DNA from 4 places in the Streptomyces sp. BL1 genome. Region 1 is predicted to be linked to each of the others. Evidence: riboswitches for the same ligand, from Rfam matches in the RefSeq annotation. Region 1 holds a riboswitch; each other region holds the start of a gene.
The links. Region 1 has a riboswitch for cobalamin ahead of AC3AGO_RS13020 (ribonucleoside-diphosphate reductase subunit alpha). Riboswitches for the same ligand answer to the same signal wherever they lie in the genome.

Region 1 (5,829 bases):
GCAGGCCTCGCAGGACTCGGGGTTCTCAAGGGAGCAGGCGACGGCCTCGTCGGACTGCGCCCGGGGCAGGGGGTGTTGGGTCTCTCCCGGCTGTACGGGGTGACCGGGCTGTTCCGGCTGTCCGGACTGTTCTGATGGCCCGGGGACGGTGGCGGAGGCGGCGCTGCTCGCGGCGGGGGCGATCCGGGTCGCCGGGCGGGAGCGCAGGTAGTAGGTGGTCTTGATGCCGCGCTTCCAGGCGTACGCGTACATCGAGCTGAGCTTGCCGATGGTCGGCGCCGCCATGAAGAGGTTCAGCGACTGGCTCTGGTCCAGGAACGGCGTACGGGCTGCGGCCATGTCGATGACCGCGCGCTGGGGCAGCTCCCACGCCGTGCGGTACAGGTGCCGTACGTCCGCCGGGATCCACTCCAGGTCCGCGACCGACCCGTTGGCCTCCCGCAGCGCGTCCCGCGCCCGGTCGTCCCACAGGCCGCGCCGCTTCAACTCGTCGATCAGGTAGGCGTTCACCTGGAGGAACTCGCCGCTGAGCGTCTCGCGCTTGAAGAGGTTGGACACCTGCGGCTCGATGCACTCGTACACGCCGGCGATCGACGCGATGGTGGCAGTCGGGGCGATGGCGAGCAGCAGGGAGTTGCGCATGCCGGTGCTCCGGATGCGGGCGCGCAGCGCGTCCCAGCGCTCCGGCCAGGCGGCGTTCCGTACGGCGTCCGGGTAGTGGTCGGGGTGCAGCACACCGCGTGCCGTACGGGTCGACTCCCAGGCGGGCAGCGGGCCGTGCCGTTCGGCGAGGTCCGCCGACGCCTCGTAGGCCGCCAGCATGATGCGTTCGGCGATACGGGTGGACAGCTCGCGGGCGCCGTCCGAGTCGAAGGGCAGCCGCAGCCGGAACAGCACGTCCTGCAGACCCATGACGCCCAGACCGACGGGCCGCCAGCGGGAGTTGGAGCGGCCGGACTGTTCGGTCGGATAGAAGTTGATGTCCACGACGCGGTCGAGGAAGGTCACGGCCGTTCGTACGGTGGCGTCCAGCCGTTCCCAGTCCATCCGGCCGTCGTCGCCCAGGTGCGCCGACAGGTTGACCGAGCCGAGGTTGCACACGGCGGTCTCCCCGTCGTCGGTCACCTCCAGGATCTCGGTGCATAGGTTCGAGGAGTGCACGGTGCGGCCCGGTTCGGCCGTCTGGTTGGCCGTCCGGTTGGACGCGTCCTTGAACGTCATCCAGCCGTTGCCGGTCTGCGCGAGGGTGCGCATCATGCGGGAGTACAACTGCCGTGCGGGCACCTGCCGTACGTACAGCTGCTCGTCCTCGGCACGGCGGTACGCGGCGTCGAACTCGTCGCCCCACAGGTCGACCAGTTCCGGTACGTCGGCGGGGGAGAACAGCGACCAGTCTGCGTCCGCCTCGACGCGCCGCATGAACTCGTCGGGGATCCAGTGCGCGATGTTCAGATTGTGCGTGCGCCGCGCTTCCTCGCCGGTGTTGTCGCGCAGCTCCAGGAACTCCTCCACGTCCGCGTGCCAGGGCTCCAGATAGACGCACGCCGCGCCTTTGCGCCGGCCGCCCTGATTGACCGCGGCCACCGAGGAGTCGAGGGTGCGCAGGAACGGCACGATGCCGTTGGAGTGTCCGTTGGTGCCGCGGATCAGGGAGCCGCGGGCCCTGATCCGGCTGAACGGCAGCCCGATGCCGCCCGCGTGCTTCGAGAGCCGGGCGACCTGGTGGTATCGCTCGTAGAGCGAGTCCAGTTCGTCCAGCGGCGAGTCCAGCAGATAGCAGGAGGACATCTGCGGGTGCCGCGTCCCGGAGTTGAACAGCGTGGGGGAGGACGGCAGATAGGCGAGCGAACTGGTCAGCCGGTACAGCTCGGCGACCTCCTCCAGCGCCTCCTGGGACACACCGTCCGCCAGACCGCACGCCACCCGCAGCAGGAAGTGCTGCGCCGTCTCGGTGACCTGACGGCTGGTCGGATGCCGCAGCAGGTAGCGCGAGTGCAGCGTGCGCAGCCCGAAGTAGCCGAACCGGTCGTCGGCGCCGTCCGCGACGGCCTGTTCGGCCAGCGCGTCCAGACGCGCCGCGTGCCGCCGTACGAAGTCCGCCGTGCCGTCCGCGATCAGCCCCTCCCGGTGGCCGGTGGCGACGGAGGCGGAGAAGGACACCGCGCCCTGCGCGGCGGCCTCCTCCCGCACGGTGCGGGTGAGCAGCCGCGCGGCGAGCCGCGAGTACTCCGGTTCCTCGGCGGTCAGCCCCGCGGCGGCCTCGGTCGCCAGGGACCGCAACTCGGCCTCATCGGCGCCCGGTTGCCGTCCGAGCCGTACGGCGGCGGCGATCCGCTCCGGGTCGGTGGCCGGCAGTCCGGCGCTGAGCTCCCGCAGGGTGTTCAGCAGCCGGCCGGCCGCTGAACCGGGCTCGTCGGACCGCGGTTCCCCGCCGGACGGGCCCGACGTGCCGGCGGGTGCTGCTGGTGCGATGGTCACTGGACGCGCTCTCCCTCGCATGCGGGGCCGCGAGAGCGAGTCGGGACGGGGCGCGTACGGGGGCCGCCGCACCGGCGCGGGGCACACCCGTCAGCGTCCGCCGGCTCAACCCACGAAGCCCGGACGACAGTTCACACTGCCGGCAGGCACTCGGACTTGTGTGGGCAGACAAAGCAGCCCATCACTCACCGTTGCGGGACAGTTCCGGACTTGCACCGGATTCCCCTGCGGCGACAGCGAGCACGAGCATACATCTTGTGCTGCCCCGTGCGCCCCACCCCATATCTTGTGTCGCCGGTCAATCCGCTGGGGACAGTTCCACCCCGAAGGTCAGCAGGGTGAACTCCGGGGCCGGACCCCAGTCCCGATCGGGGCTGCGGACGAACCCCAGCCGCCCGTACAGCCGGTGGGCCGGAGCCATCCGCGGGGAGCTCGACATGACGACCCGTTCCAGCCCCTGCTCGCGGGCCCGGTCCAGACAGGCCCGCACCAGCGCCTCACCGACGCCGCGCCGCCGTCCCGCCCCGCGCACGGCCAGCATCCGGAACTCGCCCTCGCCGGGGCGCGAGACCTCCGCGTACGCCCCGTCGGGTCCCGTGTAGGTCACGCTGCCCAGCAGTTCGCCGGTCGCCGAGTCCACGGCGACGAGCAGTTCGGCCCGCGCCGCACGGCCCCGCGCGTCGCGCAGGGTGGTCAGATAGCTGTCGGCCTCCCCGAAGTCCAGCAGACCGTCCCCGAGATACGCCTCCGCGGTGAGCTCCCCGACCTCGTCCAGCTCGCCGGAGTGTGCGCGTCTGATGCTGAAGTCCATGCGGCAAGCATGCGGCACCCCACTGACAGCGGTCAGTGGGGTGCCGTGGTGTCCGGTGCGGCAGTGCGCGGCGTCAGCGGCTGTCCGTACGGCCCGCGTCGGGGTCGTCGCCCGGACTCGCCGCGGCGGCAGCCAGTTCGGCCTTCTCCTCCTTGGTGGTGATCAGGCCGGCCGGTGCCACGATCCGGGACTGTTCGTACGGGGCCTCGTGCAGCCGGGCCGCGATGCCGCTCCGCTGCTCCCGCAGCGAACGCACGCAGGTGCGCGCCGAGTCCGCCAGGACCACGACAACCAGCAGGGCGAACAGTGCGGAAAGCACCCCGTCCACCGTGGTGTTGGTGACGATGGTGTGCATGTCGTCCATGGTCTTGGCGGGCGGCAGCACCTTGCCCTGCTCGATGGCGTCCTGGGTGACCGAACGCTGCTTGAAGAAGCCCACCTTGGGATCGGACGAGAACACCTTCTGCCAGCTCGCGGTCAGCGTCACGACCGCGTCCCACACCAGCGGAATGCCCGTCACCCAGGCCCACTTGAGCCGTCCGGACTTGATCAGCAGCGTCGTGGCGACCGCCAGGGCGACCGCGGCCAGCAGCTGGTTGGCGATGCCGAAGAGCGGGAAGAGCTGGTTGATGCCGCCCAGCGGCTCGTGCACGCCGACCCACAGGAAGTAGCCCCACAGCGCCACGACGATGGCGCTGGTGAGCCACAGTCCGGGCTTCCAGCTGATGTTGCGGAACTTCGGCATGACGTTGCCGAGGGTGTCCTGCAGCATGAACCGGCCCACCCGGGTGCCCGCGTCGAGCGCGGTCAGGATGAACAGCGCCTCGAACATGATCGCGAAGTGGTACCAGAACGCCTTCATCCCGGCGCCGCCGACCACTTGGGAGAAGATCTCGGACACGCCGACCGCCAGTGTCGGCGCACCGCCCGTACGGGACAGCAGCGACTGTTCCTCCACCGCCTTGGCCGCGGCGGCGAGCTGGTCGGGCGAGATGGAGTAGCCGAAGCCGGCGACCGCCTGCGAGGCGGACTGTACGGAGTCGCCGATGACGCCCGCGGGAGCGTTCATCGCGAAGTACAGGCCGGGGTCGATGATGCAGGCCGCCACCATCGCCATCACGGCGACGAAGGACTCCATCAGCATCGCCCCGTACCCGATCATCCGGATCTGGGACTCCTTCTGGATCATCTTCGGGGTGGTGCCCGAGGAGATCAGGGAGTGGAAGCCGGACAGGGCGCCACAGGCGATGGTGATGAAGACGAACGGGAAGAGCGCGCCGGCGAAGACCGGTCCGGTGCCCTTCGTGGCGAAGTCCGTGACCGCGTCCATCTTCATCGTCGGCAGGGCGACGACGACGCCGAGCGCGAGCAGCGAGATGGTGCCGATCTTCATGAAGGTGGACAGGTAGTCGCGCGGCGCCAGCAGCATCCACACCGGCAGCACGGACGCGATGAACCCGTAGACCACCATCCAGACGACCAGCGTGGCGGGTTCCAGGGTGAACGCTTCCGCCCAGGAGGACTCGGCGACCCAGTTGCCCGCGACGATCGCGAGGAGCAGCAGCGCGACGCCGATCAGCGAGACCTCGCTGACCCGGCCCGGCCGCAGCACGCGCAGATAGACGCCCATGAACAGCGCGATCGGGATGGTCATCGCGATCGAGAAGGTGCCCCACGGTGATTCGGCGAGCGCGTTGACCACGACGAGGGCCAGCACCGCGAGCAGGATGATCATGATGGCGAAGACCGCGAGCAGTGCGGCGGCCCCGCCCACGGGCCCGATCTCCTCGCGTGCCATCTGGCCGAGCGATTTGCCGTCCCGGCGCATCGAGAAGAACAGCACGACCATGTCCTGCACGGCACCCGCGAAGATGACGCCGGCGATGATCCAGATGGTGCCGGGCAAGTAGCCCATCTGCGCGGCCAGTACGGGCCCGACCAGCGGTCCGGCGCCCGCGATGGCGGCGAAATGGTGGCCGAACAGCACGCGCCGGTCGGTCGGATGGAAGTCCACGCCGTTGTTCAGCCGTTCCGCCGGCGTGGCCCGCGACTTGTCGGTTTTCAGTACCCGGTTGACGATGAAGCGCGCGTAGAAGCGGTACGCGATGGCGTACGAGCCGAGTGCGGCCGCCACCATCCATGCGGCCGACACCTCCTCGCCGCGGGCGAGCGCGAGCACGCCCCACGCGGCCGCGCCCACGAGCGCGACGGCGGTCCAGATGACGACTGTTCGTGGACTTGCGGTACGCACCCGGTCGGCCCCCTGTCGGCGCGATGGATCACACACTCACGGACGATCCGGACCGTAGAGCACAGAAGTGATCCGCGCTACACCCCGAGAGGGCTCAACACGGTTACATCGTCGGCCGCTTGAGGTTGGCCACGAACTTGTAGCGGTCTCCGCGGTACACGGAGCGCACCCATTCGACGGGTTCCCCGCGCGTGTCGAGGGAGTGCCGGGACAGCATCAGCATCGGCAGCCCCACGTCGGTGGCGAGCAGTCCGGCCTCGCGCGGGGTGGCGAGCGAGGTCTCGATGGT
Region 2 (5,829 bases), 1.5 Mb from region 1:
TTCACGCCGCCGTCCGCGATGCCGGACTGGCTGGGCGCGATCGCCATGTGGAACCCGGTGTCCGCGACGGCGAACGCGGTCCGCGACCTGTACGGCAACCCGCTGCCGACGGGCGGCAGCTGGATCGAGCAGAACTCCGCGCTGATGGCGGTGGTCTGGCCGCTGATCGTCACCGCCGTCTTCCTCCTCCTGGCGGTCCGCAAATTCCAGTCCCTCAACACGTGAAGCGCTACCGCGCAGGGACCGCCCAGGCCCACGTGACGGCCCGCCTTTTCGCGGGGCGGAGGCCGCCCCCTCTCCTCGCCACAGCGGTACGTGCTCCGCACGGGGGGCGGCCCGGCGGTATGAACGCGAGCCGCGCACAGACCGCCGACCGGGCCCGCGGGGGCCTCTTCCCGCTGCGGCGGGAGGGGAGTTGCGGGTCGGGCGGGGTGGGCGCCCAGGGGGTCGAGTCGGCGGGTCTGCCCGGCCCGTGCTGGTCAGCCTCTCCGCCGCAGCGGGACGTGCTCCGCACGGGGCGGGTCGGTGGTGTGAGTGCGGGGTGCGCGTAGACCGCTGGGCGGGGGTCTGGGGCGGGACGGGGAAGGGGCCCGGGCACTTGGTGTCCGGGCCCCTTCACGTGCGTCGCGGCCCGCCCAGCCCGCGGGCACCGCACAGCGCGTAGCGTTACCGCGTTATCGCGTTACAGCTTCTCGATCACGTAGTCGATGCAGGCCGTCAGGGCCTCCACGTCGGACGGCTCGACCGCCGGGAACATGGCGACGCGCAGCTGGTTGCGGCCCAGCTTGCGGTACGGGTCGGTGTCGACGATGCCGTTGGCCCGCAGGACCTTGGCGACCTGCGCCGCGTCGATCGCGTCGTCGAAGTCGACCGTGCCGACGACCTGCGACCGCTGCGCCGGGTCGGTGACGAACGGCGTCGCCTGCTTGGACTCCTCGGCCCAGCCGTACAGCGCGCGCGACGACGTCGCGGTGCGGCGCACCGCCCAGTCCAGACCGCCCTGGCCGTTCAGCCACTCCAGCTGGTCGTTCAGCAGGAACAGCGTGGAGAGCGCCGGGGTGTTGTACGTCTGGTTCTTGCGGGAGTTGTCGATCGCCGTCTTCAGGTCGAAGAACGCCGGGATGTGCCGGTCGGACGCGGCGATCCGCTCGGCGCGCTCGATCGCGGCCGGCGAGAAGACGCCGATCCACAGGCCGCCGTCGGAGGCGAAGGACTTCTGCGGGGCGAAGTAGTAGACATCCGTCTGGGAGATGTCGACCGGCAGGCCGCCCGCGCCGGACGTCGCGTCGACGAGCACCAGGGCGTCGTCGTCCGCGCCGGACACGCGCTCGATCGGCATCGCGACGCCGGTCGAGGTCTCGTTGTGGGTGAGGGCGTACACATCCACGCCCTGTTCGGCCCGCGCTGCCGGGTGCGTACCCGGCTCGGACTTGATCACGGACGGGGCGTCCAGCCACGGCGCCAGCTCGGCGGCCTTGGCGAACTTCGACGAGAACTCGCCGAAGGACAGGTGCTGCGACTTGGTCTGGATCAGACCGTGTGTCGCGATGTCCCAGAAAGCGGTGGAACCACCGTTTCCGAGCACCACTTCATACCCCTCGGGGAGCTGGAACAGCTCCTTCACTCCGTCACGCACCTTGCCGACCAGGTCCTTGACCGGGGCCTGGCGGTGTGACGTGCCGAGCAGAGAGGTACCGGTGGCAGCCAGGGCGCTGAGCGCCTCCGTACGCACCTTGGACGGGCCCGAGCCGAATCGACCGTCGGCGGGCTTGATGTCAGCGGGAATCTGGAGATCAGCCACGCGGGCAGCCTAGTGCGTCCCCCCTGCTCCGCGGTACACGGTCCGTACGTCGAGACGCGGACCGGCACACGGTTGCCGTACGAACGCCCTGCGTACGCGGGGTGTGTTCGGGCCCGCTGCGGTTCGCGCCGAGGTGCGGCCCAGCGGTGCGATGCCGGGTGTGTGGTAGCTTGCGAACGCCAGTCGACCCCTGTCACCAGGCGGTTCGTACAAGGGAATCCGGTGGGAGTCCGGAGCTGACGCGCAGCGGTATGGGAGCTGGGCGAGTACAGGCCACTGGAGCACGGAAGCTCCGGGAAGGCGCTCGTCCGTACACGATCCCGAGCCCGAAGACCTGCTGGCCGCAAGAGGCCGCCGGGCTCCGCGCATGAGCCCCCGACGGAAAAGGGACCATGGCGCTATTCCGCCACCGCAGCCGCCGCCGCGCGCTGTCCATATCCGTGCTGATACCTGTCGTTCTCGGCCTGGTCGCGTCCTGCGGCGCCCAGGGCGGAACGGATCCGGAGGGGAAGGGCGCGGACAAGGCCGCCCCCGCCGGATACCCCAAGAAACTGGACAACTGCGGGCAGAAAGTGAAAGTTGAGCGGCCGCCGACGCGCGCCGTGTCCCTGAACCAGGACTCCACCGAGCTCCTGCTCTCCCTCGGCCTCGGCGACCGGATCGCGGGCACCGCGACCTGGACCGACCCCGTACTGCCCGAACTGAAGAAGGCCAACGCGAAGATCCCGCGGCTCGCCGACAACAACCCGTCCTTCGAGCGGGTGCTGGACAAGGAGCCGGACTTCGTCTCCGCCACCTTCGAGTCCACCCTCGGCAAGGGCGGCGTCGCCCGCCGCGGCGACTTCGAGAAGCTCGGCGTCCCCACGTACGTCTCCCCGGCCGACTGCGAGGGCAAGACCACCGCGGGCGGCGGCGACGGCTCCCGTACGAAGCCGCTCACGGTGGAGACCGTGTACGGCGAAATCCGCGACCTCGCCGAGGTGTTCGGCGTGGAGAAGCGCGGCGAGAAGCTGATCGGCCGGCTCAAGGCGCGGGAGGCGAAGGCCACCGAGGACGTGAACGCCTCGGACGCCCGGCTGATGTACTGGTTCGCCAACTCCGAATCGCCCTATATGGCGGGCTGCTGCGGCGCACCCGGCGCGATCAACCGCGCCGTCGGCGCGAAGAACGTCTTCGACGACACCCGCCAGGAATGGCCGCAGGTCAACTGGGAGGACGTCGCCGACCGCAACCCCGACATGATCGTTCTCGGGGATCTGACACGGAAGCGGGAGACCGCCGAATCCGCGAAGCAGAAGATCGAGTTCCTGGAGTCGAACCCCGTGACACGGCACATGGAGGCCGTGAAGAAGAAGCGGTACGTGCTGCTGAGCGGGGCCGCGATGAACCCGTCCGTACGGCTGCCGGGCGAAGGCGTGGAGAAAGTGGCCGCGGGACTGCGGAAGTTCGGGCTCGACAAGTGAGGGGACTTCCGAGGGGACTTCCTGTGAAGCGGGCGCCCTCCGGGGAGGGGGCCGGGGAGGTGTCCGGTTCGTCCGGTGAGGGGGCCGGGGCGGACCCGTCCGGTTCGCCCGCGTCCGGGCTTTCTGCGGCCGGGGCTTCCGTGTCCGGTTCGGCTGCGGACGGGGCTTCCGTGTCCGGTTCGGCTGCGGACGGGCCCTCCGTGTCCGGGACTTCCGCTTCCGTCGGCCGGTCCGGCTCCGCGTCCGCCGTGCCCTCCGGGAAGCCGCGGCTGCGGCTCGGCGTGCTGTGGATGGGCGGACTCGCGCTGCTCCTGCTGTCCGTCGCCGTCACCATCACCATCGGCCCCTCCGACATCCGCGTCACCGACGTGTGGGGCGTCGTCGCCGAACACCTCGGCTGGGGCGGCTCCACCGGCCTCACCCCCATCCGCGAGGGCATCGTGTGGGACCTGCGGCTGCCCCGTACGGTCCTCGCCGCCGTGTGCGGCGCCGGACTCGGCGTGTGCGGCGCCATCATGCAGTCCCTGCTGCGCAACCCGCTCGCCGACCCGTACGTACTCGGCGTCTCCTCCGGAGCTTCCACCGGCGCGGTCCTCGTCGTCGTCCTCGGCGTCGGCGGCAGCGCCGTCACCCTCCCCATGGGCGCCTTCGCCGGAGCGCTGCTCTCGTTCGTCCTGGTCCTCGCCCTCGCCTACGCGTCCGGCGCCACCAACGAACGCGTCCTGCTCGCCGGTGTCGCCGGCATGCAACTCTTCTCCGCGCTCACCTCGTTCATCGTGATGTCGTCCGCCGACGCCGAGCAGACCCGCGGCGTACTGTTCTGGCTCCTCGGCTCCCTCGCCAATGCCGGCTGGACCGATGTCGCCTTCTGCGCCGGCGCTTTGGCGCTCGCGCTGCTCGTGTGCCTCGCGTACGCGCACCACCTGGACGCCTTCACCTTCGGGCAGGAAGCGGCCGCCGCGCTGGGCGTCTCGGTCCGCCGCGTACGGCTCGTCCTGCTCGTCGTCACCGCGCTGCTGACGGCGACGCTCGTGAGCGCCGCCGGGGCGATCGGGTTCGTCGGGCTCGTGCTGCCGCACGCGGCCCGGGCTGTCGTCGGGCCGGGGCATCGGGGGCTGTTGCCCACGACGGCACTCGCCGGTGCGGTCTTCCTCGTGTGGGTCGACACCGTGGCCCGTACCGTGCTCGACCCGCAGGACGTACCGGTGGGCGTCGTGACCTCGCTGATCGGCGTCCCCTGCTTCGCGTTCATCCTCCACCGCAGCCGGAGCGTGCGATGACCGCGAGTGTGCGATGACCGCGAGCGTGCGATGACCGCGAGTGTGCGGCCGGCGACCGCGGAAAGGAGAGCCGACAAGTGACCCTGCAAGCCGTGGACGTGACCTGGAACGCCGGCGGACGGCGCATCCTCGACGGCGTCGACCTCTGCCCCGAACCCGGTACGACGGTGGGCCTCATCGGCCCCAACGGGTCGGGGAAATCGACCCTGTTGCGGCTCCTCGCCGGCATCCGTACGCCCTCCACGGGCACCGTCACCCTCGACGGGACGCCGCTCGCCCGCATGAAACGCAAAGCCGTCGCGCGCCGGGTCGCCGTCGTCGAGCAGCACGCGGACACCGGCGTCGACATGCGGGTCCGCGACGTCGTACGGCTCGGGCGCATCCCGCACCGCGACGCGTGGTCCGGCCCCTCGCCGGACGACGACGCGGCCGTCCGTACGGCCGTGGAACAGACCCGCCTCGCCGACAAGCTCGATCAGTCCTGGCACACCCTCTCCGGCGGGGAACGCCAACGCGTGCAGATCGCCCGCGCCCTGGCCCAGCAGCCCGACCACCTCCTCCTCGACGAACCGACCAACCACCTCGACATCCAGCACCAGTTGGACCTGCTGTCGCTCGTGGTCCGGCTCCCCGTGACCAGCGTCGTCGCGCTCCACGACCTGAACCACGCGGCGATGTTCTGCGACGAACTGGTCGTGCTGCGGGGCGGTTGCGTGGTGGCCTCCGGCCACCCGGAGAAGGTCCTGACGGAGGCGCTGATCGCCGACGTGTACGGGGTTCGTGCGCGGGTTTCCCCGGAGGGGGCCGATGGGCGGCCCAGCATTCGCTTTCTGGCCCCTGAGGTGTGACGTTCCTTCCCGGGGGGTGCTGGGTGGGGGGCTGCGTTGGGTGGGGGCGCTTGCGCTGTGCGGGTTTGCGCTGTGTGGGGGCGCTGGCGCTGTGCGGGGTGTGTGGGGTGGGGGTGCGGGGTTCATGTGCGGGGGTGGGGGTGGTGGCTCCGGGGGACCCCGGGACGCATGATTTACGGGCCGCGCCCCCGGTCATGTTCGGGCTGGGCCCGTCATTGGCTGTGCACGGCCCGAAAATCACGCTGTATTGTCCCGGGGCGCCCCCTGCGCCCCCACCCCCACCCGCGGCCATGCCCCGTGGGGAGTGGGGAGTGGGGAGTGAGGGGTTCGGGTGGGAGGGGGTGGATGAGGGTGACGGTGGCCCGGGTCATTCCCTGTGCCCCAGCCCGCCTTCGGCCATGAATCGGGTGGGGGCCCTGCACTCCCAGCCCCGCCTC
Region 3 (5,829 bases), 1.3 Mb from region 1:
TCGCCGTCCCGAAGTACGTGAAGGGCGTCAAGTCGCTGGAGGACCTGAAGTCCCGGGCCGGCACCTTCAAGAACCGCGTCGTCGGCATCGAGCCCGGCGCCGGCGAAACGAAGATCTACCAGGACGAGGTGGCGAAGCAGTACGGCCTGTCCGGCAAGTACAAGCTCGTCACCAGCACTTCCTCGTCCATGCTGGCCGAACTCAACCGCGCCTACCGGAAGAAGGAGCCGGTCGCGGTCACCCTGTGGTCCCCGCACTGGGCGTACGACAAGTTCGACCTGACCAAGCTGAAGGACCCCAAGGGCGCCTTCGGCAGCGGCGACGGCATCCACATGCTGGCCCGGAAGGGCTTCGCCGAGGAACAGCCGCAGGTCGCCGGGTGGATGAAGAACTTCCACATGGGCGAGAAGCAGCTCACCAGCCTGGAGAACGCCATCCAGAAGGCCGGCAAGGGGCACGAGCAGGAAGGCGTCCGCGCCTGGCTCAAGAAGAACCCCGGCATGGTCGACAAGATGGCGCCGACCGGGAAGAAGAAGGGCGGCGACAAGGCCGCGGGGAAGATCAGCGTCCCCGCGCGTGACGAGGACGGGCGGCACACCGCACCGGCCGCGGTCGCCGGCCGGGAGGCCGTACCGACGGCCTGACCTCCGCGATGTTCGCCGGGTGCGTCGCGCACCCGGGGCGCCCCTTGGCGCGGGCTCCAACTGCCGCCCGCACCAAGGGGCGTTCGCATCGCCCGGGAGAGTCCGTGCGCGTGGGCGTTGCGTCAGTCGAGGCCGGCCCGGACCTCCCGGGCCGCCTCCGTCATGTGGGACAGTGCCTGTTCGACCTGCTCCGGCGAGCGGGTCTTCAAACCACAGTCCGGGTTCACCCAGAGCCGCTCCGGCGGCACCGCACGGAGCGCGCGCCGCAGCAGCCCAGCCATCTCGCGGGCGTCGGGCACCCGCGGCGAGTGGATGTCGTACACACCGGGGCCCGCCTCGCGCGGATAGCGGGCCTTCGCCAGCTCGTCGGCGATGCCCATGTGCGAGCGTGCCGCCTCCAGGCTGATGACGTCCGCGTCCAACGCCTCGATGCCCGCGAGGATTTCGCCGAACTCCGCGTAGCACATGTGCGTGTGGATCTGCGTGTCCGCGCGCACCCCGCCGGTCGCCAGCCGGAACGCCTCGGTCGCCCAGTCCAGATACGCCGGCCGCGCGTCGGCCCGCAGCGGCAGCAGCTCCCGCAGCGCCGGCTCGTCGACCTGGATCACCGAAGTGCCCGCGGCCTCAAGGTCGTCGACCTCGTCGCGGAGTGCCAGCGCCACCTGCCGGGCCGTCTCCGCGAGCGGCTGGTCGTCCCGTACGAACGACCAGGACAGCATCGTCACCGGCCCCGTCAGCATGCCCTTCACGGGCCTGTCCGTCAGCGACTGCGCGTACCGCGTCCACTCCAGCGTCATCGGTCCCGGCCGCGACACGTCACCCGCGAGGATCGGCGGGCGCACGTACCGCGTGCCGTACGACTGCACCCAGCCGTGCTGCGTGGCCAGAAAGCCCGACATCTGCTCGGCGAAGTACTGCACCATGTCGTTGCGTTCGGGCTCGCCGTGCACCAGGACGTCGAGTCCGGCCTTCTCCTGGAAGGCGACGGTCTCGCGGATCTCCTCCGCGATCCGCTCGCGGTACTGCTCCTCGCTCAGCTCGCCCCTGCGCAGTCCGGCGCGCGCTGTGCGGAGCTCCCCGGTCTGCGGGAACGAGCCGATGCTGGTGGTCGGCAGCGGTGGCAGCCCGAGCCGGGCGCGCTGCGCGGACGCGCGCTCCGGGTACGCCTGCGCGCGGCGGGCGTCCTCCTCGGTCACGGCGGCGCTGCGCGCGCGGACGGCGTCGTCCCGTACGAGAGACGAGCCGGCGCGCGAGGCCAGCGCCACACGGCGGGCCGTGAGCTGAGCGCCCACCGCGTCCCTTCCCTCGGTCAACGCCCGTGCCAGTACGGCCACTTCGTCCGTCTTCTGGCGGGCGAACGCCAGCCAGCGCGCCACCTGAGGGTCCAGGTCCCGCTCCAGCGTCACATCGAGCGGCACGTGCAGCAGCGAGCAGGACGGCGCGACGTCCAGCTGCCCGGCCAGACCGAGCAGCGTGGCCAGCCTGCCGGTCAGCTGCTCCAGATCGGACGCCCACACGTTGCGCCCGTCGACCACACCGGCGACCAGGCGCCGCCCCGGCAGCCCGCCGGCCGAGGCCAGCGCCTCCAGGTTGGCCGCGGCCGGGCCCGTGAAGTCCAGCGCCAGGCCCTCGACGGGGGAGCCGGCGAGCACGGGGAGGGCCGGGCCGAGCCGGTCGAAGTACGAGGCGACCAGCAGTTTCGGCCGGTCGGCCGAGGCGCACAGCTCACGGTAGGCGCGGGCCGTGGCGCTCAGTACGGACTCCGGCTGGTCCTGCACCAGCGCCGGCTCGTCCAGCTGCACCCAGTCGGCGCCCGCGGCGCGCAGATCCGCCAGTACGGACGCGTACACCGGCAGCAGCCGGTCCAGCAGCGCGAGCGGATCGAAGTGCGGGTCGGTGCCGGGGGCGGGCTTCGAGAGCAGCAGGAACGTGACGGGTCCGACGAGTACGGGCCGGGCCCGCCGGCCCTCGCGCCGGGCCTCGGTGAACTCGGCCGTCTGCTTGCGGGAGTCCGGCGAGAACGTGCTGTCCGCGCTCAACTCCGGCACCAGATAGTGGTAGTTGGTGTCGAACCACTTCGTCATCTCCAGCGGCTCCGCGTCGGCGGTGCCGCGGGCCATGGCGAAGTACGTGTCCAGTTCGCCCAGCGTGCCGGACTCGGCGGCCCTGCGGTGCCGGGCGGGGACCGCGCCGGCCATCCAGGCGGTGTCGAGCACGTGGTCGTAGAACGAGAAGTGCCCGGTGGGGATCTCCTCGATGCCCGCCTCCGCCTGCTCGCGGCGCGCGTCGGCGCGCAGCGTCGCGGCGGTCTCCAGCAGTTGGGGCTCTGATACGCGGCCCGCCCAGTAGCCCTCGATGGCCTTCTTCAACTCGCGGTCCGGGCCCTGCCGCGGATATCCGTGCGAGGTGGCGTGCACGCGCGATACGTGTGACGTATGTACGTCGGTCACGGAACTCTCCTTCGCGAGTCCTCGTCGATGAACCACACGGCCGCGGTGGTGCGGGGCGTGCGGGCAGTGGCAGGTATTCGGACTCGCGGGCGCGTCGTCGGCGACTTGTCGCCGGGACTCCTACTGGCCGTCGCTTCCCGGGTGTTGCGCACACCCAGTGCGTGATGACGGCGGTCGTTCCCACTCACCGCTGCGGGGCAGTTCCGGTTTCGCACCGGATTCCCTCTTGCGTCGCTCCCGCCTGGCAGACGGGCCGAACCAGCTACGCCCGCCACCCTAGCCCCTGACGGGGCCCGCACCGCAACACCACCCACGCCATGACCTTCTCCTTCCCGCCGCGGAAGGCGCGCGGCACGCGCCTCGCACGGGAGCCGGGTCCCGCTCTCCTTTTCCGCCGCGGCGGGAGGCGCGCGCAGCGATGCGTTTCGGCGGTGTGTGCGCAGCTCGCGCTGAGACCGCCGGCCGGGCCCGCTGGGTGACGTGCCGCTGCGGCGGGAGGGGGTGGGGCGTGAGCGCCCTGATAGGGGCGCGGGGAACTGCGCATGCCGCGGCGGCGGCCGCAGCCGCACAACGCACCAGGAGGGGCAGGCGCGGCCGCACGCAACAACGCGTCCCGCCGCCGCGGGGAGGATGGCCTTCACGGGGAGGCGCGCCCCGCCAGGGGCGTAGCGTGCCCGTATGGGACATGTTGCGCGGGTCGTGTCGATCGTGCCGTCGTTGACGGAAGCCGTCGCCGTGACGGAGCCCGGAATGCTCGTCGGCGCCACCGACTGGTGCTCGCACCCCGCGGACCTCGACGTCACCCGCGTACGGGGCACGAAGAACCCCGACGTGGAGCGGATCACCGCCCTCGCCCCCGACCTCGTGCTGGCCAACGAGGAGGAGAACCGGGAACAGGATCTGGCCGCCCTGCGCGCGGCCGGAATCGACGTCCTGGTGACCGAAGTCCGCACCGTCCCGCAGTCGTTCACGGAACTGCACCGCATGCTGACGGCCGGCTGCGGCCTGCCCCGCCCCGCGTGGCTGGACGACGCGGAGGACGCCTGGCGGGACGCGCGCGCGGAGTTCGACGTGGACGCCGTCGTCCCCATCTGGCGCCGCCCGTGGATGGTGCTGGGACGCGACACGTTCGCCGGAGCCGTCCTCGAACACCTCGGCGTGCGCAACGTGTACGCGGACCACCCCGAGCGCTATCCCCGCGTCCCCCTGGGCGAGTTGACCGCGCCGGACCGCCGCGCCGGCCTCGTCGCGCTGCCGGACGAGCCGTACCCGTTCGGCGCCGACGACGGCCCCGAGGCCTTCCCGGGGCTGCCGGCGGCGCTGCTGAGCGGCCGTCACCTCACCTGGTACGGGCCCTCGCTCACGACCGCGCCGGAGACACTGTGCGCGGCGCTGCGAGCAGCGCTCCGCTGAACAGCCCCCGCACCGTGCAGCTCAGCGCAACCGCCCAGGCGGCAGCCAGCAGCACGTACAGCAGGACGGCCAGCCAGCCCAGCGCGTCGAGCCCCGTGTGCCGGGCGAGGGACGCGGCCCCCGTGACGCACGTGCCGACGGGGAAGGTGAACGCCCACCACGTCATCGTGAACCGCATCCCGCCGCGCACCGCGTGCACGACCAGCGCACCCGCCAACAGCAGCCAGAGCAGGGCGAATCCGAGCACGGGCACCCCGTACAGCACGGCCGCCGTACGGAAGGTGTCCGGCGCCGCGTCGGCGAGGTTGCCCGTGGCGGTGACCGACTGGCCGAGCGGGCCGAGCACGAGGAAGAGCGTCGGCGTGAGGGCGAGCGCGGGCGGCCCGTGGTGGAGCAGGCCCGAGAAGACCGCGGGCAGTACGAGAAGCGTGGCCAGCAGGCTCATCCCGAACAGCGCGAAGCACCCCAGCAGCATCGTCAACTGCGCCTGCCCGGCAGGCAGATGCGGCACCAGTGGCGCGCCGACGGCCGCGGACACCATGGGCGCGACCACGGGCAGCAGCCACACGGCGGACGCCTTGCCGGGCTCGATCCGGTGCCGTACGACCATCAGGTACGGCACGGCGGACGCCGCCGCCACCCCGGTCACGGTGCCCGCCGTCCAGAGCACCCCGTCGATCACCACGGCACCGGGCACCCGCGCGGCCAGGGCCGCACCGCCGACCGCGAGGACGCCCATGGCCAGGCAGCCGTAGAAGGGCGCGACGGCCGGGTCGAGGAGGTGGGCCCGCGCCCGGTCGGAGTGCCGCGCCCAGTGCACCGCACGAGCGGTCAGCAGTACGGCCAGCATCAGTGCGGACAGGGCCCAGACGACGGTGAGTACGGGGCCCGGTACGGGCGCGGGGAGGGCGCCGCCCGCGGTGGCGAGGATGGCGGTGCCCATCACGGCCGCGTACCAGTTGGGCCCGAGTTCCCGTACGGACAGCCGGGCCGGGCGGTGCCGTACGGGCCGGGGGAGCGGCACGGAACGGGAGGACGCGAGAGTGGTCATGTCCCCAACCTCGCGCCCGCCAGGGCCGCCCACCAGGGACTGCCGCGCTATGTGCTCATCAGCGCGGCTTATGACCTCGCGCCGCCACCCGGCCTCGCGCCGCTACCGGGAGCCGCGCCGCCACCCGGTCCCGCGCCGCCACCCGGACCCGCGCTGTCGCCCCGCACCGGCCCGTCGGCCCCGTCGTCCGCAGCCGCCGTGTCCGGGTCCGCGTCCGCCGGGACCTCCGTCTCCGGGTGGTCGAGCCGGTCGGGTCCTGGCCCGAACCGGC
Region 4 (5,829 bases), 2.7 Mb from region 1:
CATCGCGAAGACCCCCGGATCACCGGAGGAGACCACGGCCACCCGGCGGCCGCGCCGGGCCAGGTCGAGGGCGAGTTCGGCGCGCTCCGACTCCACCTTGTTGTCGGAGGCGTGCCGCTGCTGGCCGGCCCGTACCGGCACCCGGTCCAGATACGTCGTGTAGCCCACCAGGTCCTGCGCCGCGGCCAGTTCACCGCGCGCCTCCGGCGTCAGCCACATGGGCCCGGCGGGCCCGGTGCCGACCACCACGACCTCGCCGCGCTCCCGCGGCTCCGGCTCGTGGTCCACCCGGCTGGGCAGCACGGCGACGGAGAAGTACGGCACCTTCTCGGCGTCCGCCTCGGCCAGCGCGCCGGTACGTTCGCCGCTCATCGTGGCGCGCTCCACGTAGTGCGTCTCGGCCAGCCGCCCGGAGCGCTCGGCCGCGCGCCGTACGGCGGGGAAGGTACGGCCCAGCTTCATCACCACCGCGGCGTCGGTGGAGGCGAGCCGGGACGCCAGCTCCTCCTCGGGCAGCGTGCCCGGCAGGATCGTCAGCACCTCCTCGCCCTCCGCGAGCGGCTTGCCCAGCCGGGCCGCCGCCGCGCTCACCGAGGTGACACCGGGGATGACCTCGGTCGGATAGCGGTCGGCGAGCCGCTTGTGCATGTGCATGTACGAGCCGTAGAAGAGCGGGTCGCCCTCGGCGATGACGGCGACCGTACGGCCGGCGTCGAGGTGCGCGGCGAGCCGCGCGGCGGACTCGGTGTAGAAGTCCTCCATCGCGCCCTTGTAGCCGCCGGGATGGTCGGTGGTCCCGGTGGTGACCGGGTAGACGAGGGCTTCCTCGATGTGGTCCTCGCGCAGGTGCTTCGCGGCGATGGAGCGGGCGATGGAACGGCCGTGCTGCGCACTGTGGTACGCGACGACATCGGCCTCCGAGATGACCTCGACGGCGCGTACGGTCATCAGCGACGGGTCGCCGGGGCCGAGCCCGACGCCGTAGAGCCGGCCTGTCGCGTGCTGGGGGTGCTGCTCGTTCACTCTTCCTCGCTCGCTATCGCGTTGATCGCGGCCGCGGCGAGGGCGCTGCCACCGCGCCGCCCGCGCACGACCAAGTGGTCGAGGCCGGAGGGATGTTCGGCCAGTGCGTCCTTGGACTCGGCAGCGCCGATGAAGCCGACGGGCACGCCGATGACCGCGGCCGGACGCGGCGCGCCCTCCTCGATCATCTCCAGCAGCCGGAACAGCGCGGTGGGCGCGTTGCCCACGGCCACCACGGCGCCGTCCAGATGGTCGCGCCACAGTTCCAGCGCGGCGGCGGTGCGGGTGTTGCCCAACTCCCGGGCGAGCCCCGGCACCGCGGGGTCGGACAGCGTGCACAGTACGGCGTTGTCCGCGGGCAGCCGCTTGCGGGTGACCCCGCTGGCGACCATCGCGGTGTCGCACAGGATCGGCGCCCCGGCCTGCAGCGCCTCGCGGGCACGGATGACGGCCTTCGGGCTGTACGCGAGATCACGGACGAGATCGACCATCCCGCAGGCGTGGATCATCCTGACCGCGACCTGGCTGACCTCGGCGGGCAGGCCCGCGAGATCCGACTCGGCCCGGATGGTGGCAAAGGACTGGCGGTAGATCTCCGCGCCGTCCTTCTCGTACTCGAACACTGTGCTCCCGCTCATCTCGTCACTGTTGTGTGCGCTGTTGTGGTGCCGGCTGTGGCTGTCAGCGCGGCGGCTGCCGTACGCGTCCCTCGCGCACGTGCCGACGCGACCGCGCCGGCGAGTCCGCGCCTGTCCACGGATTCCGGTCCGGTCCCGTGCGCGGATTCCGGCCCGACTGGGTCTTCTCCCCGAACGCGCACGGTGTAGCCCTCCTCGTCCGCGACGACATCCACCCAGTCGCCTCGCGGGTGTCCGCAACGCCGTTCACAGCCCGACCAGTAGACGGGCAGCGCGTGCTCCGGGACGGCGGCCTCTGTGACGATGCTCTCCGTGACGGCCGCGGCCGCGTCGGCCCGTACATCGCGGTGGGACTTCGCACAGCCGGGCCGCCCCGTGCACGCTCCCACGCCCAGCCAGGGGGAGGAGGGGCCGGTGATCAGGCCCGCCGCGTCGAGGGCGCGAAGCCGCTCACCGGCCGCGTCGGCGGACAGTCCGGCGGTGGCCTCTCCGGAGACGCCCTCGGACAGTCCGGCAGCGGACAGTCCGGGCAGGGGTAGGACGACGCCCCGCCAGGGTGTGACCCGCAGTTCGCCCGTCCCGTCCTGCGCTGCCACGCCCGCCAGTTGCCGCCACTGCGCGGCGGTCAGCCTGCCGAGCGGCGCGACGACGGACAGCGCGCGGGGAGCGTCCCCCGAACCGGCACCCGTCACGGCGCCGGGCGAGGGCGGGGCGCCCCGAGGGGCGGGCGCATCCGCGACGTATGTCGCCGATATCCCCTTCTCCTGAAGGGTGTCCGGGAGGCGGTGGGCGAACCCGGTCTGTCCCGCGGGCAGTTCACGTACCCGCCAGACATGTGCACCGGTGTCCCGTATGGCCGTGAGGAACATCTCCGCGGCCGCCAGCGCCGCGCCGGGCACTGCGTCACGGTGGTCTCCGCGCACCCGGACCGCCGCCGGTTCGTCGCCGACGCGCAGCAGCGCGTCGCCGCCGGGCAGCGCGAGCAAGGTCACATCCGCGTCGAGCGAAGCGACGTCCCCGCGCCCGTCGTCGAGGGCGAACAGGAAGCGCCCGGACAGCGCCGTGGCCTCCTCGTTCGCGCACAGCAGCGCGTCCAGGTGGCCGGCCCAGCCGCGCACATCGCCGTCGCCCGCACCGTCCAGCCCGCTCAGCGGCGAGGCGACGACGTTGCGCACCCGTTCGTGCCGGGGCGAGGGCAGCAGGCCGGACGTCTCCAGTACGGACGCCAGTTGGCCGGCGCAGCACTCGTCCAGGCCGCGCAGCTGGAGGTTTCCGCGCGAGGTGATGTCGATGCGGCCGTCGCCGAGCCGGTCCGCCGCGTCCGCCAGCGCCACCGCCTGCCGGGCGGTCAACAGGCCTGCGGGGATGCGGATCCGGGCCAGCGCACCGTCGTCCGCCGAGTGCAGGCGCAGCGCTCCGGGGCAGGCGTCACCGCGGTCCCGTACGGGCGGATTCGCCCATGTTCGTGGTGTCGAGGAGAGCTGCGGCATGGCGGCGAGCATACCGACGTTTCCGCAGGCCGTATCGTCCCCGCGGTTGGCCGGACCCTTACTATGTTGTGCGGCGGGCCACGCGGTCCGCCTCCGTCAGCGACGGCTCCAGGGGGAGGAAGACCGGTGCGAATCCGGTGCGGTCCCGCCACTGTGAGCCCATCGGCTGTGATTCCTGCAGCCGCCGGGTGAGCCAGGAACTCCCGCCGTCACTCTCACCGCCCGGGGCGCGGACCCCGAGGAAGGCCGACGCCGCATGATCCTGCTGCTGTCCACCTCCGACACCGATCTGCTCAGCGCCCGCGCGTCCGAGGGGCCCGTGCCGTACCGGTACGCGAACCCCGCGCGCCTCGACCTCGACGAGCTGCCCGGTCTGCTGGAGGGCACCGATCTCGTCGTCGTCCGCCTCCTCGGCGGACTCCGTGCCTGGCAGGAGGGCATCGACCAGCTGCTGGCGCAGGACCGCCCGGTGGTCGTCCTCACCGGTGAACAGGCCCCGGACGCACAGCTGATGGAGGCGTCCACCGTCCCCATCGGCGTCGCCGCCGAGGCGCACGCCTATCTGGCGCACGGCGGCCCCGGCAATCTCGACCAGCTCGGCCGCTTCCTCTCCGACACGGTCCTGCTCACCGGGCACGGCTTCGAGCCGCCCGCCGCAGCGCCCACCTGGGGCCCGCTGGAGCGCACCGCGAAGGACGGCGCCGCGGGCCCGGACATCGCGGTGCTCTACTACCGCGCCCACCACATGAGCGGCAACACCGCCTTCGTCGACACCCTGTGCGGCGCCGTCGAGGAGGCCGGCGGCCGGCCGATGCCGCTGTACGTGGCCTCGCTGCGCGCCCCCGAGCCCGAACTCCTCGACAAGCTGCGGGAAGCCGACGCCATCGTCACCACCGTGCTCGCCGCCGGCGGCAGCAAGCCGGCCGAGGCGTCCGCGGGCGGCGACGACGAGTCGTGGGACGCGGGCGCGCTCGCGGCGCTGGACGTGCCGATCCTGCAGGCGCTCTGCCTCACCAGCCCGCGCGCCGCGTGGGAGGAGAACGACGAGGGCGTCTCCCCGCTGGACGCCGCCAGCCAGGTCGCCGTGCCCGAGTTCGACGGCCGGCTCATCACCGTCCCGTTCTCCTTCAAGGAGATCGACGAGGACGGCCTGCCCGCGTACGTCGCCGACCCCGAGCGCGCGGCCCGCGTCGCCGGAACCGCTGTACGCCACGCCCGTCTTCGGCACACGCCGAACGCGGAGAAGCGCCTCGCGCTGGTGCTGTCCGCGTACCCGACGAAGCACTCCCGCATCGGCAACGCCGTCGGCCTCGACACCCCCGCCAGCGCCGTCGCCCTGCTGCGCCGGCTGCGCGAGGAGGGCTACGACTTCGGCGACGAGAGCGCCGAGCCGGTGCCCGGCCTGGAGTCCGGCGACGGCGACGAACTGATCTACGCCCTGATCGAGGCCGGCGGCCACGACCAGGACTGGCTCACCGAGGAGCAGCTGGCCCGCAACCCGGTCCGCATCCCCGCCGCCGACTACCGCCGCTGGTACGCCCGCCTCCCGCAGGAGCTGCGCGACTCCGTCGAGGAGCACTGGGGCCCGCCGCCCGGCCAGATGTTCGTCGACGACAGCAGCAACCCCGAGGGCGACATCGTGCTCGCGGCGCTGCGCCGCGGCAATCTGCTGATCCTCATCCAGCCGCCGCGCGGCTTCGGCGAGAACCCGATCGCGATCTACCACGACCCCGATCTTCCGCCCTCGCACCACTACTTGGCCGCCTACCGGTGGATGTCCGCCGACCGCGACGACGGCGGCTTCGGCGCCGACGCCATGATCCACCTGGGCAAGCACGGCAACCTGGAGTGGCTGCCCGGCAAGAACGCCGGACTGTCCGCCGCCTGCGCGCCGGACGCGGCCCTCGGCGACCTGCCGCTGATCTACCCGTTCCTGGTCAACGACCCGGGCGAGGGCACCCAGGCCAAGCGCCGGGTGCACGCCACGCTCGTCGACCACCTCGTGCCGCCGATGTCCCGCGCCGAGAGCTACGGCGACATCGCGCGCCTGGAACAGCTCCTCGACGAGCACGCGGCGGTCTCCGCCATGGACCCGGCGAAGCTGCCCGCGATCCGCGCACAGATCTGGACGCTGCTCCAGGCCGCGAAGCTCGACCACGACCTGGGCCTCGAAGAGCGCCCGGACGACGAGAAGTTCGACGACATCCTGATCCACGTCGACGGCTGGCTGTGCGAGATCAAGGACGCCCAGATCCGGGACGGCCTGCACGTCCTGGGCTCGGCCCCGGAAGGCGCGGCGCACGTCAACCTCGTCCTGTCCATCCTGCGCGCCCGCCAGATCTGGGGCGGCACCACCTCGCTGCCCGGCCTGCGCGAGGCCCTCGGCCTCGACGAGTCGGCGTCCGACCGTACGGGCTCCGACACGGCGGAGGACGCGGCCCGTGTGCTCATCGAGGGCATGGAGGAAGCCGGCTGGGACCCGGCCGCCGTGTCCCGCGTCACCGCGGACCTCCCCGCCGAGCAGCGCGAACAGGTCGGCAGCATCCTGGAGTTCGCCGCCGCCGAGGTCGTGCCGCGGCTCGCCGCCACCACGCAGGAGATCCAGCACGCGGTGCACGCGCTGAACGGCGGCTTCGTCCCGGCGGGCCCGTCCGGCTCGCCGCTGCGCGGACTCGTCA

Region 2: another riboswitch for cobalamin. It lies ahead of AC3AGO_RS19645 (ABC transporter substrate-binding protein); the one in region 1 lies ahead of AC3AGO_RS13020 (ribonucleoside-diphosphate reductase subunit alpha).
Region 3: another riboswitch for cobalamin. It lies ahead of metE (5-methyltetrahydropteroyltriglutamate--homocysteine S-methyltransferase); the one in region 1 lies ahead of AC3AGO_RS13020 (ribonucleoside-diphosphate reductase subunit alpha).
Region 4: another riboswitch for cobalamin. It lies ahead of cobN (cobaltochelatase subunit CobN); the one in region 1 lies ahead of AC3AGO_RS13020 (ribonucleoside-diphosphate reductase subunit alpha).

The regions. Positions count from the first base shown of each region.
Region 1 is NZ_JBXYWZ010000002.1:2,967,659-2,973,487, reverse strand. It holds gene AC3AGO_RS13020 (ribonucleoside-diphosphate reductase subunit alpha) at 1-2,478, opposite strand, end outside; adenosylcobalamin-variant (AdoCbl-variant) riboswitch at 2,615-2,715, opposite strand; gene AC3AGO_RS13015 (GNAT family N-acetyltransferase) at 2,777-3,289, opposite strand; gene AC3AGO_RS13010 (carbon starvation CstA family protein) at 3,363-5,540, opposite strand; gene AC3AGO_RS13005 (GntR family transcriptional regulator) at 5,644-5,829, opposite strand, start outside.
Region 2 is NZ_JBXYWZ010000002.1:4,438,927-4,444,755, forward strand. It holds gene AC3AGO_RS19635 (ABC transporter permease) at 1-225, shown strand, start outside; gene serC (phosphoserine transaminase) at 683-1,801, opposite strand; cobalamin riboswitch at 1,965-2,157, shown strand; gene AC3AGO_RS19645 (ABC transporter substrate-binding protein) at 2,194-3,264, shown strand; gene AC3AGO_RS19650 (FecCD family ABC transporter permease) at 3,555-4,544, shown strand; gene AC3AGO_RS19655 (ABC transporter ATP-binding protein) at 4,622-5,392, shown strand.
Region 3 is NZ_JBXYWZ010000002.1:1,710,163-1,715,991, reverse strand. It holds partial or broken gene AC3AGO_RS07775 (ABC transporter permease/substrate binding protein) at 1-584, shown strand, start outside; gene metE (5-methyltetrahydropteroyltriglutamate--homocysteine S-methyltransferase) at 767-3,094, opposite strand; cobalamin riboswitch at 3,162-3,355, opposite strand; gene AC3AGO_RS07765 (helical backbone metal receptor) at 3,773-4,507, shown strand; gene AC3AGO_RS07760 (TDT family transporter) at 4,455-5,558, opposite strand; gene AC3AGO_RS07755 (uracil-xanthine permease family protein) at 5,627-5,829, opposite strand, start outside.
Region 4 is NZ_JBXYWZ010000002.1:5,620,486-5,626,314, forward strand. It holds gene AC3AGO_RS24665 (precorrin-2 C(20)-methyltransferase) at 1-1,023, opposite strand, end outside; gene AC3AGO_RS24670 (precorrin-8X methylmutase) at 1,020-1,646, opposite strand; gene cobG (precorrin-3B synthase) at 1,658-3,151, opposite strand; cobalamin riboswitch at 3,209-3,373, shown strand; gene cobN (cobaltochelatase subunit CobN) at 3,408-5,829, shown strand, end outside.